Regions from separate parts of the Pseudoalteromonas sp. 0802 genome, predicted to be linked through region 1. Evidence: predicted binding sites of a transcription regulator. Region 1 holds the regulator's gene; each other region holds the start of a gene.

Region 1 (5,297 bases):
ATCTTGATGTTCTGTAGAAGCGAACAATTCGCCTCCGTTTACATGTAAAGTTGCTTCTGCTTTTTGGCTTAATTTTTCTACATCTAGAATGACATGAACATTATTAATATGGTCAAAATGCCTTTCTAGTTTTGCAAACTTGGTGTTTACATAGTCTCTTAATGAATCTGTGATTTCTACATGACGACCAGTTAAATTTAGTTGCATAAGCATTTTTCCTTCTATGTAAAACGTCTAAATCAGACTCTTACGCTGATTAGACGGAGGTATTGCTAGAGACTCACGATATTTTGCAATTGTACGTCTAGCTACTTTAATTCCTTGCTCAGCCAATATATCTGCAATTTTGCTATCACTCAATGGTTTAGCTGAGTTTTCTGCAGCGACTAACTTCTTGATTAAAGCGCGTATTGCTGTAGAAGAACACTCACCACCATTTTCGGTGCTGACATGGCTTGAGAAGAAATATTTCAACTCAAAAATACCCCGTGGGGTATGCATATATTTTTGCGTTGTTACCCGTGAAATCGTCGATTCATGCATTTCGACCATTTCAGCAACATCATTTAGCACCATCGGCTTCATTGCTTCAGGGCCATGCTCAAAGAAAGCTTGTTGTTGTTGAACGATACAGTTGGTCACTTTTAATAGCGTATCGTTACGGCTTTCTAAGCTTTTAATAAACCACTTAGCTTCTTGTAAGTGAGAGCGAATAAATTGGCTGTCGCTACTTGATTTTACAGAGCGAGACATCGCCGCATATTGGCTGTTCACTCTAATCTTTGGCATACAGTCTGGGTTTAACTCGACTACCCAGCGACCTTTTACTTTTTTTACTGATACATCAGGTATAACGTACTCAGACTCTTCGCGCACTATGCTATCCGCAGGCTTAGGATTTAAGCTGTGGATTAGTGTCATCACTTCTTTAAGCTCGTTTTCTTTAAGCTTAGTCTTTTTCATCAAAGTTCGATAGTCGCGACTCGCTAATAATTCGATATGCTCAGATAAAACCATTTTAGTTTCAGCTAAATATGGCGTATTAGCATCGAATTGGCGTAACTGAATGCACAGACATTCTTGTAAACTGCGCGCACCAATACCCACAGGATCAAATAACTGAATTCTTTTTAAGACCGCTTCGACTTCATCAAGTTCGATTTCTTCTTCATCGTTATTTTGATTAAAGCTTTCGACTATATCTTCACAGCTTACCGTTAAAATACCTGAGTCATCGATAGCTTCTACAATTGCCACAGCAATCGCTTCATCAGTAGGGCTAAATGGCGTGAGCTGTAATTGCCACATTAGGTATTCATGAAGGGTTTCGGTTGATGCTCCCTGGTAGATAGATTCATCTTCAGGCATTGGCCCTGACGATGTTGAAGGGGCGGCACTCATGTACTCATCCCACGTGACGTCCATTGCTAAGTCATCGCTTACGGTGTCTTTATTGAGAGCATCACTACTTTCTTGCTCGTACTCGCTAGGTGCTTCTTCGGCAGACGCGCTGACTTGCACATCGTCAGGCTCCGCTTTTTGCTCATTCTTGCCGGTGCTTTCTTCATTGTAATCCGCTTCTTCCACTTCAAGCAGGGGATTACTATCAAGCGCTTCTTGAATTTCTTGCTGGAGATCCAATGTACTGAGCTGCAACAAACGAATCGCTTGTTGCAGTTGTGGAGTCATTGTAAGTTGCTGGCCCATGCGCAGCTGTAATGATTGCCTCATGTATCCCTAACAATCCTTTTTAAGTTATCGATAACTGTATAAACACAGTTATCGATTTATTGTCATTGTTATAAGTCTAGCAGATGCTCTAGTCGCTGGCGTAATGGTTACAGCCTGAATTGCTCGCCTAGATATACATCGCGTACAGTTTGGTCTGCTAATACGTGCTCAGGTGTGCCTGATGCAATTAGCTCCCCATGAGAAACAATGTAGGCTTTTTCACAAACATCAAGGGTTTCTCGAACATTATGGTCAGTAATTAGTACACCGATACCACGATTTTTTAGGTGCTCAATAATTTTCTTTATATCTAACACTGAAATTGGATCAACACCAGCAAAAGGCTCATCTAAAAGGATAAATTTAGGATTAGCGGCTAATGCGCGAGCAATTTCTACACGGCGTCGCTCACCACCTGACAGCGCCATACCTTGGCTGTCACGAATGTGTTGAATACTAAACTCATCGAGTAAGCTATTGAGTGTTTCTTCGCGGGTGGTTTTATTTAGATCTTTACGAGTTTCTAAAATGGCCATCAAGTTTTGGTAAACCGTCAACTTTCGAAAAATTGACGATTCTTGTGGCAGATAGCCAATACCTAAACGCGCACGGCTATGCATTGGTAAAAGGGTGATATCGTTATCATCAATACTGATTTTACCTTTGTCGCTAGGTACTAGGCCTACAATCATATAGAAGGTCGTTGTTTTACCTGCGCCATTTGGACCAAGCAAGCCAACAATACTGCCAGCTTCAACTTCAAGACCGACATTTTTAACCACTTGGCGGCCTTTGTAGCTTTTAGCTAAAAGCTCTGCTTTTAATGTGCTCATGGTTGGCCTTTATTATCTTTTTTATTTTCAACAGGCACTAAAATAGTGTGTACACGATCTGTTGAGTTTTCGTCTTTTTCAGCACTGATCAGCTGCTGTGCCATATCATAGGTAATGCTTTTTGCTGTTACTTTTTGACCTGCTTGAGTAACTTCAGCTTCACCATTTAAGGTTAAGAAGCGTTTTGCAACATCATAACGAACTTCTTCTGCGCTAGCGCTCATTACGGTGCCATCAGCTTGCTTTTCTTCGAAGTAAGCAGGCTTACCTGTGGCAATAATCAACTCTACTGTACCTTCGGTATCACCGCCGTGTGCTTCAAGGCGCTCTGCGGTAATACGACGATTACCATGCACGATCTCTACGTTACCTTCAAATATGCCAACGCCATCTTTTAGTTTACCTACTTGGCGATCTGAGCTAATGCTAATTTGAGCGCCAGTTTGCTCGGCAGCTGCGCCCGAAAAGGCAATCAATAAGCTTGGGATCAGGAGTAATTTCTTCAGTTTATTGGTCATAGTATATGGTTCGTGTATGGTTAGTTAACTCAACAATTTCGGTTTTTAAATCGGCTTTTAAGCCTTTCCCGGTAATCTTTAAATTCGGTCCTGTTAGTGTCACAGGTTGCTTAGAAAACATGGTCATTTTATCAATGTCGACATTAATGTTTTCTGCTTTTATATCTTCAATCATGCCGTTGTGGGTTAAGTTTTTAGCAACTACATCCCCTTCAAAAATCAGCTGATCGTTTTCGTACAATGTGGCTTCTTTGGCTTTTACTTGCCAAACCTGCTGGTCGCCATAAATAGTAAAAATAGGTTGCTCAAAAAAGGTAAACCCTAATTGTTGATACAACTCCATTTTAGCAGCAGCCACTTTATGACTAATTTTGCCTTGCTCGTCATACGCTGTTTGCTTTAACGCCACTGCGGTGTAATCAGGTGTTGCGATGATCTCGTCTTCACTAGTTATTGTGTCTGTTGATTGGTTAAAGTACGGGTACCATAACCACACCATGCAACAAACAAAAACAATACTCAGTAAAATACGGGCTATATTCATGCGCTGGTTCCATCGCTAGTTAACGGCTTACCGTTTTCTAACATCAGTAAATCAGTTAATTCACGCACAGCTCCAAAGCCACCTGGTAATAATGTGGTGTAATGAGCCAGCTTTTTAATCAGTGGGTGTGCGTCGTTTACAGCAATGGCAAACCCTACTTTTTCCATTACTGGTAAGTCTGGACCATCATCACCAATATAGGCAATTTGTTCATCAGTCAGCCCCAGTTTATCTTTTAACTCTTGATAAGCAATCAGCTTATCTTCTTGTCCCTGATAAATGTGCTGAACTGTTAGGCTAGTCATTCGCTGCTGAACTATTTGTGAATGGCGGCCAGTAATCACTGCCACTTCAAAGCCACTATTAATGAGCGCTTTAATACCAAAGCCATCTTTAGTATTAAATGCTTTAAGCTCTTCGCCATCATTACCTAAGTAAATTCGGCCATCAGAAAAAACGCCATCTATATCACAGATTAGCAATTTTACTTTTTGTGCGCGCTGACTCACATCAGGGCTAAGAGGCTGGTATAGCTCGGCGAATGTCATTGCTTAAAGAACTCCTGCTTTTAATAGGTCTTGCATATTAAGGGCACCAATTGGCGTATTACTTTGATCTACCACAATTAAACCATTGATACGTTTACGTTCCATAATATTTAAAGCTTCAGCTGCAAGCATATCAGGGCGAGCAGTTGTACATGAACGGGTCATTACTTGGCTAATTGCCGTATTATGGATATCGATGCGCTGTTCTAAAATACGGCGTAAGTCACCATCAGTGAATAATCCGGCTAACTTTTCATCTTCACCAATCACCGCGGTCATACCAAGGCCCTTGGCTGACATTTCGATTAGTGCGTCTTTAATGCTTTGGGTTTCGCTCACGATTGGCGTGGCGTCGCCTGCGTGCATCACATCATCTAATGTAAGTAATAAACGTTTACCTAAGCTGCCACCCGGGTGCGAAAGCGCAAAATCATCGGCTGTGAAACCACGGGTTTCAAGTAACGCAACCGCCATTGCATCACCCATAACCAAGGTCGCTGTGGTACTTGCAGTTGGCGCAAGGCCTAATGGACATGCCTCTTGGCTTACTTTAATGCACACATGTACATCAGACAGTTTGGCCATGGTTGAGTCTGGGTTGCCTGTTAGTGAAATCATTTTTGCGCCAATGCGCTTGATAACAGGGATAATGCTAAGTACTTCGCTGGTTTCGCCTGAGTTCGAAATACACATCACCACATCATCACGGGTGATCATGCCTAAATCACCGTGGCTTGCTTCGCCAGGATGAACAAAAAATGCCGGTGTGCCAGTACTTGCAAGGGTCGCCGCAATTTTATTACCAACGTGGCCAGACTTGCCCATACCAATCACAATAATACGACCTGTACATTGGAACATTAATTGGCAAGCGTTATCGAAATCTTGATTTATATATTGCTCAATTTCTTGTAAAGCTTGTGCTTCAATTTCGAGTACGCGCTTACCCTGCGCGATAAAGCTAGGTTGTGTCATTAATTATCCTACTTGGCTGAAAATATAGCCCTGATATGCAATAAATGCGACTAACAAGAAGCCACCTTCTACTCTATTGATACGACGAGCACCTTTAAAGTTCAATGACATGGCAATCAATACAATCGTTGCTGCAATCATGATAAGT
Region 2 (5,297 bases), on a different contig from region 1:
GAATGCGATAAAAGCATTAGCGATAACTTAGTGGGTGATCAAATTTGCTTGCAGCAAGTACTGGCTAATTTACTGACCAACGCTGCCAAATTCACCGAACAAGGCACAGTGACATTAAACTTAATGCTGGTGGAAGAGTCAGCTGAGCAGCAACTCATTTGCTTTACTGTTAAAGACACCGGTATTGGTATTAGCAAGGCAGATCAAAGCCGCTTATTTGATGCATTTACTCAAGGTGATGAATCATTAACGCGCTCTCATCAGGGGGTTGGTTTAGGCTTAGCGATTGTTAAGTACGAAGTTGCGCTAATGGGAGGCGAAATTAAGCTGGAAAGCGAAAAAGGTAAAGGCAGTGAGTTTTGCTTTTGCTTACAGCTAGATAAAGCCGCGGAGCCTGTGAAAAAAGAGCTGGTTTCATTGCCTTCTAGTACTGATTTATCTGGCATGTTAGTGCTGGCTGTGGATGATAACCCGCTTAATTTAAGCATTATTAAAAGCATTTTAGAGCAAATTGATGTCACCGTTGTGTGTGCACATAGTGGTGAAAAAGGCATTGAGCTGGCAAATAGCTTAAGGCCCGATCTCATTTTTATGGATATTCAGATGCCAGAAATGGATGGTTGTCAGGCAACGCGTATTATTCGTCAGTCATTCACCAAAGAGCAAATGCCGATTTACGCACTCACTGCACACAGTGAAAGCGAAGATATTGAGCATTCCATCGCGGCGGGTATGAATAAGCATTTAACTAAACCGATTGTTGCTAGTAAGTTGTTTTTAGCAATGAGTGAACTTGATAACACAAAAGAAGTCTTTTTTGATCAAGCTTTTATACTGTCTCAGTTTGCAAACAATACTAAGTTAGTATTAACTATGTTGTCGAAGTTTGCGACTATGGCAGCAGAGCAGTTATTACAAATCTCTACATTAAAAACTACCGATGAGTTGGTCCGTGTGGTTCATAATGTAAAAGGGTCAGCCGGAAATCTCGGTTTTAAGCGATTGTCAGCGTGCGCTCAGCAATGTGAAGCTAGGCTTAAAGCAGATGGCGAACTGCCCGAACAATTAAATGATGAATTGCAGTGGCAAATAAAACAGGTCATCGCATTCATCATCGAACAAGGATCTACTGATGTTGAAAAGAGCCAAGGTACTGATTGTTGATGACGATCCGTTAAACCGCTTGGTATTAGAGAAAACATTGCAGCAAGACTATGATGTTTTTTGTGTTGAGAGTGGCGAAAAAGCACTGACGTTTTTAAAAACGCAAACTGTTGATTTGTTGATCTTGGATATTGTAATGCCCGGCATTGACGGCTACGAAGTGCTTACTAAGTTAAAAGAAAGCGCGACTACCAGTATGTTGCCTGTAATATTCATTTCTGCCAATACCAGTCACGATGATGAAGCGAAAGGCCTTGAATTAGGCGCGATGGACTACATCACTAAACCATTTAGTGCTGCTATTGTGCGTGCTCGAGTGCGTAATCAGCTGCTGATCAAACAAAAAAATGACTTGCTAGAAATGCTCGCCTCAATTGATGGCCTAACCGAGATCCCTAACCGACGTTATTTGGATGAAAATTTAGCGCGAGAGTGGCGTCGTTGCCGTCGAGATCAAACCCCGTTATCGGTGTTATTGATGGATGTTGATCACTTCAAACGTTACAACGATTGCTATGGTCACCGAGCAGGTGATGATTGCTTAAAACAAATTGCTCATGCCTTAGTTGGGGCGTGTGAACGAGGCAGTGACTTTGTTGCTCGTTATGGTGGTGAAGAGTTTGCTGCGGTGTTACCCAATACTTCAGCTAAAGAGGCTATGTCGTTTGCAAATAAACTGCGCAATGCGGTGAATGATTTAAACATCCCTCACAAAGCGTCGCTAAATGCCGAACATGTCACAATTAGTATTGGTATTGCGACCACAGAAAATGGTCAGGTTTATGCAGAACAAGCCTTACTTGAAGAAGCTGATTTAGGTCTTTATCAGGCTAAAGATGCCGGACGAGATCAGATAGTATCGAGAATGATCGCAGTAAATGAACATGAGTAGGCAAAGCCTACTCGCTCGTTTCAAATTATTTATTAACCATTGCTAAGTGATTTATAAATCGTATCACCCACGCCAATTAACTTATCATTTTTAAATACGAGTGGCGTACACTCGTCTTTAGTCATCTTGCCATCAGAGTGAATACTATGTGTTGCATAGAATAATACTTGGTAAACATCATCACCTTGCTTTAATAACTCGGTAAAGTTAGGTGTATTTAGTTTGTTTAATACAGTTTGGTAGCTCGTATCTAATGCAAGATTAGAAATCACTTCACGGTTATTTTTATGCTGTTGCTGCCAGCTAGAAGAGTTACCAGCCCAATGTGTATCGGCTTCGCCGTCAGAAACAGCAATGACACAACCAGTTAAAAATGGTGCAGTTAGCGCGGCAATTAGAAGTGCTTTTTTCATGTTATTTTATCCCGAAGAAATTGTTTTATAGTTATTCACTTAAAAGCAAACTGCTTGCCAAACTTATAAATTGTAACTAAATCAATTGTTTATGTTGTTTTTAGTCAATGGGCTAAGTAATAAATTGCTAACTACTTAGCTCTATTGACTAATAAGTTGCGGTTTAGACCAACCTGTTACGTGCTTCGCCTTGATTAAATGCCTGGATATTTAATGCAATTTCGTTAACTAGGCGCACGATAGATTCTTGGCTGGCCCATGCGATATGTGGAGTAAGTAATAAATTTTTACCTTTGTATAGTGCCAGCGGGTTTTCTTGCTCTGCGGGTTCTTTACTAAGTACATCAACACCGGCTCCAGCAATAACATTATTAGCTAATGCGTCAGCTAAATCGGCTTCGTTGATGATCCCACCACGAGCAGTATTAATGATGATAGCTGACGGTTTCATCATGCTTAATTCTGCCGCAGCGATTTGGTTGCGCGTTTCATCAGTAAGCGGGCAGTGAACACTAATGATATCGGCTGTGGTTAGGGCATCATTGAAACTAACACGACCTTGACGAGGCGTTTGGCCTTTTCGTTCACTAATGATGACATTGGCACCAAAGGCGCGTGCTACATCGGCAACGGCTTTACCCAGTGAACCATAGCCAACAATAGCCAGTGTTTTACCGGCAATTTCATTAAAGCTGTAATCTAAACGGCAAAACATAGGGCTTTGCTGCCATAAGCCTTGCTGGCAATCATTAATGTATCTGTGAGTATTGCCCAGTAAATTAGTGATAAGAGTAAAGGTATGCTGCACCACACTCGGTGTTGAATAGCCCGCGACATTTGTCACTGCGATGTTATGCTCTTTGGCTGCTACCAAATCAATATTGTTAGTCCCTGTCGCTGCAACGCATATTAATTTTAAATTAGGTAATTTGCTCATGGCGTGCTGATCAATCACCACTTTATTACTGATAACGATATCTGCATCTTGGCAGCGCTCAACAACCTGTTCTTGAGCGGTTAAATCGTAACAGGTTAACTTACCTAATTGCGCTAAGGCATCTAACGAAGTGTTGGCTAATGTCGCTGCATCAAGGACAGTAATATTCATGTGCTTTCCTTTTTTAATTTATTGCTTGACCTTGGGGTGTACTCCAAGGTTTATAGTGAGCATAATAAATAAACGCTTCACAATGGAGACGGTGATGAAAATAGGTGAGTTTGCCCGTCAGTTGGGTGTCTCAACAGATACGCTACGGTACTACGAAAAGCATGGTTTGTTAACGCCTAGTTCGCGTTCAGACGTGGGATATCGTTTTTATTCTGAGAATGACTATAAACAAATGGCGTTTATTCTCAGAGCAAAGAATGTTGGCTTTAGTCTGGCTGAGATCAAAGAGCTACTGCAAATTAAGTTTCATAAAGATCAGCATTCTTGTCATGAAGTTAAAGAGATGACGTTACAAAAACGTGATCTCGTTGCACAACGAATTGCAGAGCTTACTCGCTTTTATGACTCACTTTCATTATTAGCAGATAAATGTTGTGGCGGAGAAGAACCTGCTGAAAACTGCTCAATACTAACGACGCTGGAGGATATCGATGGACTTACTCAATAATTTTTGGCATCTGTTTTTACTCTCAGCGCCTTGGTTAATGCTGGGCTTATTCATAGCAGGTCTTCTCAATGTGTATTTGCCTGCTAACTTTCTTAACCGACATTTAGGCAAAGAAGGGTTATGGACCACAGTTAAAGCAGCCTTTATTGGTGCCCCAATGCCCTTGTGCTCATGTGGTGTGATCCCTGCGGCCATTGGTTTAAGAAGGGCAGGAGCGTCAAAAAGTGCTACCACAGCATTTTTAGTTTCAACCCCTGAAACTGGGGTCGATTCGGTTTCGGTTTCTTATGTGTTACTAGGTCCATTTATGGCGGTGATACGTCCTATTGCCGCCGTGTGTAGTGCCATTGTGGCCGGTGTCTTAGTAGGGAAAGACAGTGAACTTCATCAAGTGCAAAGTTCAGAATCAGATGAAAAAGACTTAGAATCAACATCTTGTTGTAGCAGTAAACAGCTTGAGCCTGTGACTACAGCGAGTTGTTGTAGCAAAGAGGCATCTACTAAGCCCGCACAAAGTTGTTGTAGTAAGCAATCACCTCAAGAACTTGAGCCTGCTAAAACAACAAGTTGTTGTAGTAGCAAGGAATCGCAACCAACACAGGAGCCGCAACACAGTTGCGCAACTGAAAAAGCAGCACCTTCGCAGAAAAGCTGTTGCAGCACTGAGCAGTCAACTAAAGTCGTTGAAAGTCGTTTTAGCAAACTGAAACGCGCGGTGAGCTTTAGTTGTAACAAGCTGCTTGAAGACACCATGATTTGGCTAATGATCGGTTTATTTTTTGCTGCTCTGGTACAAACTTATGTACCAGAATCTTATTTAAGCCAATGGGGTAATGGCATTCTGGCGATGCTGGTGGTTATTTTAATCAGTATTCCTATGTATATTTGTGCTACTGCATCGACACCTATCGCGGCAGGCTTATTACTCAGTGGTGTGTCTCCGGGGGCGGTGTTGGTGTTTATGTTGGCAGGGCCGGCAACTAACATTGCAACGCTTGGTGTGGTTGGAAAAGAGCTTGGCAAGCGTGCGGTATTTGCCTACTTAATAGGAGTGATTGGCACGGCGCTGGCATTTGGCTTTTTAACCGATTATTTAGTGGCGCAATATGGTTTTGTGGTGGCGCCGATGATGGGGGAAGAGCATGAAGTTCTACCACATTGGTTAAGCCTTGGGGCAGGTATTGTGTTGGCAATTTTAATGCTTAGATTACT
Region 3 (5,297 bases), on a different contig from region 1:
ACCTGTCGTCGCGTGGCATTGCATTGCGATAGGAATAGATACAGTTTCTTTTAAGCCTTTGATCAACTGCTCGCAATCATATGGCTTTAATAAACCCGCCATATCTTTAATACAAATTGAATGACAGCCAAGATCTTCTAGTTGTTTTGCAAGTTTCAGCCACATATCAAGCGTATGGACTGGGCTTACTGTGTACGAAATAGTACCTTGGGCATGAGCACCTACTTTAACTGCAGCTTTAATGGCAGTTTCAAGGTTACGTACATCGTTCATCGCATCGAAAATACGGAAAACATCAACACCGTTTTTGTGGGCACGCTCAACAAACTTTTCGACTACATCATCAGCATAATGACGGTAACCTAGAAGATTTTGTCCGCGCAGTAGCATTTGTTGCTTAGTGTTTGGCATTGCCGCTTTTAGCTCGCGAATACGTTGCCAAGGATCTTCACCTAAATAACGGATACACGAGTCAAACGTCGCACCACCCCATGATTCAATTGACCAATAACCCGCATTATCGAGTTTTTCTGCCATGGGTAGCATGTCGTCTAAGCGCATACGCGTTGCCAAAAGAGACTGGTGTGCGTCACGCAATACTAATTCGGTTAATTTTAATTTAGCCATGTTTAAGCTGCCCCGTTATTTTTGTTTATTTCGAAATTGAGCAATTGCAGCGCTGATTGCTGCAATATGTGCCTGTGGCACACCCTGTTGAGGTTGAATTTTTGCTGTACGCGTAGGTTCTGCAGTTGCAGGATCATCAAATCGACCCACTACCTTTGACATTAAAGTGACTGCTGAAATCAAAATAGTCAGAAAAACAAACACGCCTACCATGCCTGTCACCATCAAACTGGCCGCAGTGGTGAGTAATCCACCTATATCCATACGACTCCCCTCGCTTACTTAAAATAAAAAGTTATTTTTGTTAAATAATTATGCACCAATAATAACAAACAAAATTCATTTGTATAGCACCATTGTAAATTGGTAAAACCAATTAAATTTAAAATAACATGACGCACATATAATTAACACCCTACTATTAGCGCATTTAAAGCCCCGTTATAGATGATATAAATAGTCAATATAGCCAGACGTTATATGTTCAGCTATTAACTAACCATAGTAAAATGCCTAAAAACCACGCACAACAAGGTGTTAGAGCTATCCACTTAAAATAAAGTTAAATTGGTCTTACCAATAACCACGATAATTCTCTTTTTCTTCATTCAGCTCAATATGAAAAAATATCACTATGAATAAGTTACATGCTTACTCGTAAAAGTTACCAAATGATGAACTCTCTCAAGAACAACAAAAACACACAACCCATTGAAATATATAAAATAAAACTTCTGGCACAGAACTCGCTTCAGTTACATCGAGCTTAAGAAAATTTAAATAGCCAAGGAGACCACTATGTTACGCTGGACAATTACTTTTTTAGTTATCGCGTTAATCGCAGCAGTGTTAGGTTTTGGCGGTATCGCAGGAGCCGCTGCAGGCATCGCTAAGATTATCTTTTTTATATTTTTAGTATTACTAGTTATTTCGCTGGTATCAGGAGCACTTAGAGGCAGTGTCCCTAAGTAGTTAAAAGCAGATAACCACTTACTTTATTTTAAATTTACAAGGAATTTCATTATGAAAAATTCAACTTTAAAAGCCGCTACTATCGCCCTATTTTCAGGTTTATTCATCATGGGTTGTGAAGACAACTCTGCTGAAGACGCAGGTGAGCGTATTGATGAAGCAATTACTGATACACAAAATGCAGTTGAAGATGCATGTGAAGAAGTAAAAGAAGGTGTTAACGCAGAAGAAACAAACTGCTAATAACACCTTACTTAAGAAAAGCGGCCAAGTGCCGCTTTTTTGTGTATGCAAGTTAGCAACTCTAGGATGCCTGCTGCTTGTGTCAAGGAGCTCGCAACTTTACTCTTTCTCCCTAGAAACCCGTTAACTTGTTGGGTTTCGCTCCGCTCTACCCTACGTCACGTAGGTCGTCATTTATGGCGACACATGTTTTCATTCATACGTGACGGGCTAAAGCCCGACTTACAGCCGCATTAATTCAGGGAATCGCGCGAAATAAATTTCACGCCTACGCGAGCCTCAAGCTTGCTAACTTTACTCTTTCCTCTAGAAACTCGCTAACTTGTTGGGTTTATCTGAAAGCTGATAGCTATGAGTGCGTTGGGTTTCGCTCCGCTCTACCCAACCTACGTTATTACTCACAACCCGTTGTAAGAGGCTCGTTTGTCGTTACACTCGCTATATGCCACTGGCCGTCGATAAAACTCACCTTTGCGACATCGCTTACAGCAAAGTCGCCTGGTACATTTAACCGCGTTAAGTTACTCGCTAATTGCTGCTGGCAATATGGGCCGGTATCGCCATGCATTACTAGTACAGGCTTATTGGTGTGCTTTGCGAAGTCGCTGATGGCATCTCGGTATATTTTAAATGCATCACAATTAGAACGTTGTGATTCACTGCAAGTGGGTTTACTGGTCGGGTGGTAAATATCAGCCTGAAAACCAAATACATAGGCCTTAGCATCTTGCTGAACAAGTGCTTGTTTTAACCAAATTAAGTTGTACTTATCACGCTTGTCGGCGTCATCAAGTGCTGCGTTTTTGTCACTTTTTAAAATTTGTGAGCGACCATTAAAAGTGCCCGGTATATGCAAAGTGCTAAACTCAATACCATCAAACTGCCAGCGGGCATTTTCTAGCATTTCAGCTTGGGTTGCATAACCCTGAAGTTGCTGTGCTTTTTTTGTATAATCATCGTCAAACATCAAGCCTTTAACAAAGCTTAGCCGTTCAAGCTCATCAAAGCGCACCGATAGCTTTTCTCGGTCGCAATCGGTCCATTCATTATCACCGGGGGTATAAATAAAAGGCTGTGTGGTCAACGACGTCAATAACGCTTTATTAGTTTGCAAAAGCTTATTCGTGCAAGCAAGCGCTCCTGATTTCATATCACCAAGATGCATTAAAAAGCCATGAGGTGTTGCTGCGATTGCCTTGGTAATTTTTCCGTCTTTGGCGAGATTGATTTCATCAATCGGGGTGTATGGCATATCGCCCATAACTAAAAAAGTATTTGTGGTCATTGCAAGTGCTAATGACATTGAACTAACAAACATACAACTTACACCTTTAAAATACGCATACCTTAAGCTCTCACAATGACAACTAAATGAAAACCAACTACAGAAGATTTTTTCTATCAATGTTAAACTGCCGCCAGCAAATTAAGTGAGCCTACGAATGACATTAAGTACAACTTACAAATTAGATAAACCGTATTATTACGAATGCTTTGATGAGTCTTTACCTTATTCATCACAAGCTAAGCCTAAATACCCGCTATTGGTATTATTAATAACCTTGGGCTTATTAGCTTTTTATCAATTAGATAATCATTATTTAGGCAGCTTTATGATTATGCTTGCCGTGGTTGAGTGCTTATCGTTTTATTATAAGCGTCCATGGTGGGTCGCAAGACAAATGATGAGTCGTGCATCGGGTAGCGAAGTGACTGTCGTATTTGATGATGAAGGCGTTAAAGCCGAAAACCCGCATAAAAGCTACCAATTAAGCTGGCAACAAATTAGTGAGATTATTGAAACTGAGCGAGGTTATATTTTAAAGGCTCAGCGCGGTATGCAATATATTTCTAAACAAGCGCTAAATGATGAAATGACGGCCGAACTAAATAAAAGAGCCACTCAGTGAGTGGCTCTTAAAAATATCTGTCGCTGATTAAACGTTGCCCGGATTTGGGTTAGATTTCTCTGCTTGAATTCGCATGTAGATTTCTTCACGATGTACTGATACATCTTTAGGTGCATTTACACCAATGCGAACTTGATTTCCTTTAACACCAAGAACAGTAACTGTTACTTCGTCACCGATCATAAGGGTTTCACCTACTCTACGAGTTAGTATTAGCATTCTCTTGCTCCCATGTTCCAAAAAATTAAAAGATTCCGCGTCAAAAACATTCTAATGAAATATAGACTTAAAAGTAAGTAAAAACTCTAGATCTTATTCATTTTCAGTTAAAAAAACTTTGTGTAGCGCACGTACAGCCAGTTCTAAATACTTTTCGTCAATTAAAACTGATATCTTTATTTCTGATGTCGATACAAGCATCACTTTGATGTTTTCATCGGCAAGGGCATTAAAAAATAAACTTGCCACACCAGAGTGAGATTTCATCCCTACACCTACTGCAGACACCTTGGCAACATTGCTGATCCCTTTAATAGATTCTGCGCTGATACCATCTTGGTTACTGGTCAAAATTTCAAGCGCTTGCTCTAAATCATTTGTGTGCACAGTAAAAGCATAGTCTATTTTTTCAAAGTTATGATTAACTTGATTAATCATATCTATTTCGATGCCGAATTCTGCAAAAAGTTTCAAAATTTTTGCAAGGTTTTCCGTTCCTTGGTGCACACCATTAACGTAAATTAGACTTTCGTCACGATTAAAGGCGATACCCGACACAATGTTTGCTTGCACATCCGGCTCCTCAAAACTGATCAAGGTCCCTTGATCCGGGTTAAAACTCGATAACACTCTGAGCGGTATATTATATTTTCCTGCGGCTTCAACACTACGAATATGCAGAACCTTAGCCCCAAGGCTGGCCATTTCGAGCATTTCTTCGAAAGTGACATGGCTCATACGTCGCGCATTAGGTTCAATGCGCGGGTCGGTGGTATATACCCCATCAACATCAGTGTAAATTTGGCATTCGTCGGCATTAATAGCACCAGCAATCTCAACCGCAGAAGTATCAGTACCACCGCGACCAAGCGTAGTGATATTGCCTTCAATATCACGGCCCTGAAAGCCCGCTATAATAGCGATACGGTTATGCTCAAGTTCATGCTTAAGACGAGTCGCAGCAATCTCTTCAATCCGCGCTTTACCAAACATGTTATCGGTGCGAATGTTGACCTGATCAGCAAGTAAGCTTACCGCTGAGTGACCACGTTTAATAATAGCCATTGCCAGCAGAGAGACCGACACCTGCTCACCGGTGGTTAGCAATACATCAAGCTCACGAGCACTAGGGCGAGAATCGATTTGTTTAGCGAGTTTAATTAGACGGTTAGTTTCTCCCGACATAGCCGAGAGTACCACCACAACTTGATGGCCTTGTTGCTTGGTTTTTACAACAAGGTCGGCGACGGCCTCAATTCGCTCTATTGAGCCAACTGAGGTGCCACCGAATTTTTGGACGATAAGTGCCACTAGTAGTTAAGAACG

The links. The regulator sigma-54, encoded in region 1, starts transcription at its own class of promoters, with help from an activator protein. The targets are predictions, from matches to a motif close to GTTGGCACGNNNNTNGNNT.
Region 2: the regulator sigma-54 is predicted to act here: its motif matches at 2,513-2,531, upstream of HUS61_RS12360 (DUF3192 domain-containing protein).
Region 3: the regulator sigma-54 is predicted to act here: its motif matches at 1,361-1,379, upstream of HUS61_RS17500 (DUF1328 domain-containing protein).

The regions. Positions count from the first base shown of each region.
Region 1 is NZ_JABVXE010000025.1:17,309-22,605, forward strand. Features, by position in the region: gene hpf (ribosome hibernation promoting factor) at 1-207, opposite strand, end outside; gene HUS61_RS19485 (RNA polymerase factor sigma-54) at 235-1,731, opposite strand; gene lptB (LPS export ABC transporter ATP-binding protein) at 1,839-2,564, opposite strand; gene lptA (lipopolysaccharide transport periplasmic protein LptA) at 2,561-3,082, opposite strand; gene lptC (LPS export ABC transporter periplasmic protein LptC) at 3,072-3,626, opposite strand; gene kdsC (3-deoxy-manno-octulosonate-8-phosphatase KdsC) at 3,623-4,174, opposite strand; gene HUS61_RS19510 (KpsF/GutQ family sugar-phosphate isomerase) at 4,178-5,149, opposite strand; gene HUS61_RS19515 (calcium/sodium antiporter) at 5,153-5,297, opposite strand, start outside.
Region 2 is NZ_JABVXE010000006.1:115,238-120,534, forward strand. Features, by position in the region: gene HUS61_RS12350 (response regulator) at 1-1,164, shown strand, start outside; gene HUS61_RS12355 (diguanylate cyclase) at 1,133-2,056, shown strand; gene HUS61_RS12360 (DUF3192 domain-containing protein) at 2,089-2,469, opposite strand; gene HUS61_RS12365 (D-2-hydroxyacid dehydrogenase) at 2,633-3,577, opposite strand; gene zntR (Zn(2+)-responsive transcriptional regulator) at 3,672-4,085, shown strand; gene HUS61_RS12375 (SO_0444 family Cu/Zn efflux transporter) at 4,069-5,297, shown strand, end outside.
Region 3 is NZ_JABVXE010000017.1:21,327-26,623, forward strand. Features, by position in the region: gene oadA (sodium-extruding oxaloacetate decarboxylase subunit alpha) at 1-627, opposite strand, end outside; gene HUS61_RS17495 (OadG family protein) at 643-891, opposite strand; gene HUS61_RS17500 (DUF1328 domain-containing protein) at 1,426-1,599, shown strand; gene HUS61_RS17505 (hypothetical protein) at 1,651-1,842, shown strand; gene HUS61_RS17510 (hypothetical protein) at 2,237-3,160, opposite strand; gene HUS61_RS17515 (YcxB family protein) at 3,285-3,752, shown strand; gene csrA (carbon storage regulator CsrA) at 3,780-3,971, opposite strand; gene HUS61_RS17525 (aspartate kinase) at 4,065-5,282, opposite strand; gene alaS (alanine--tRNA ligase) at 5,289-5,297, opposite strand, start outside.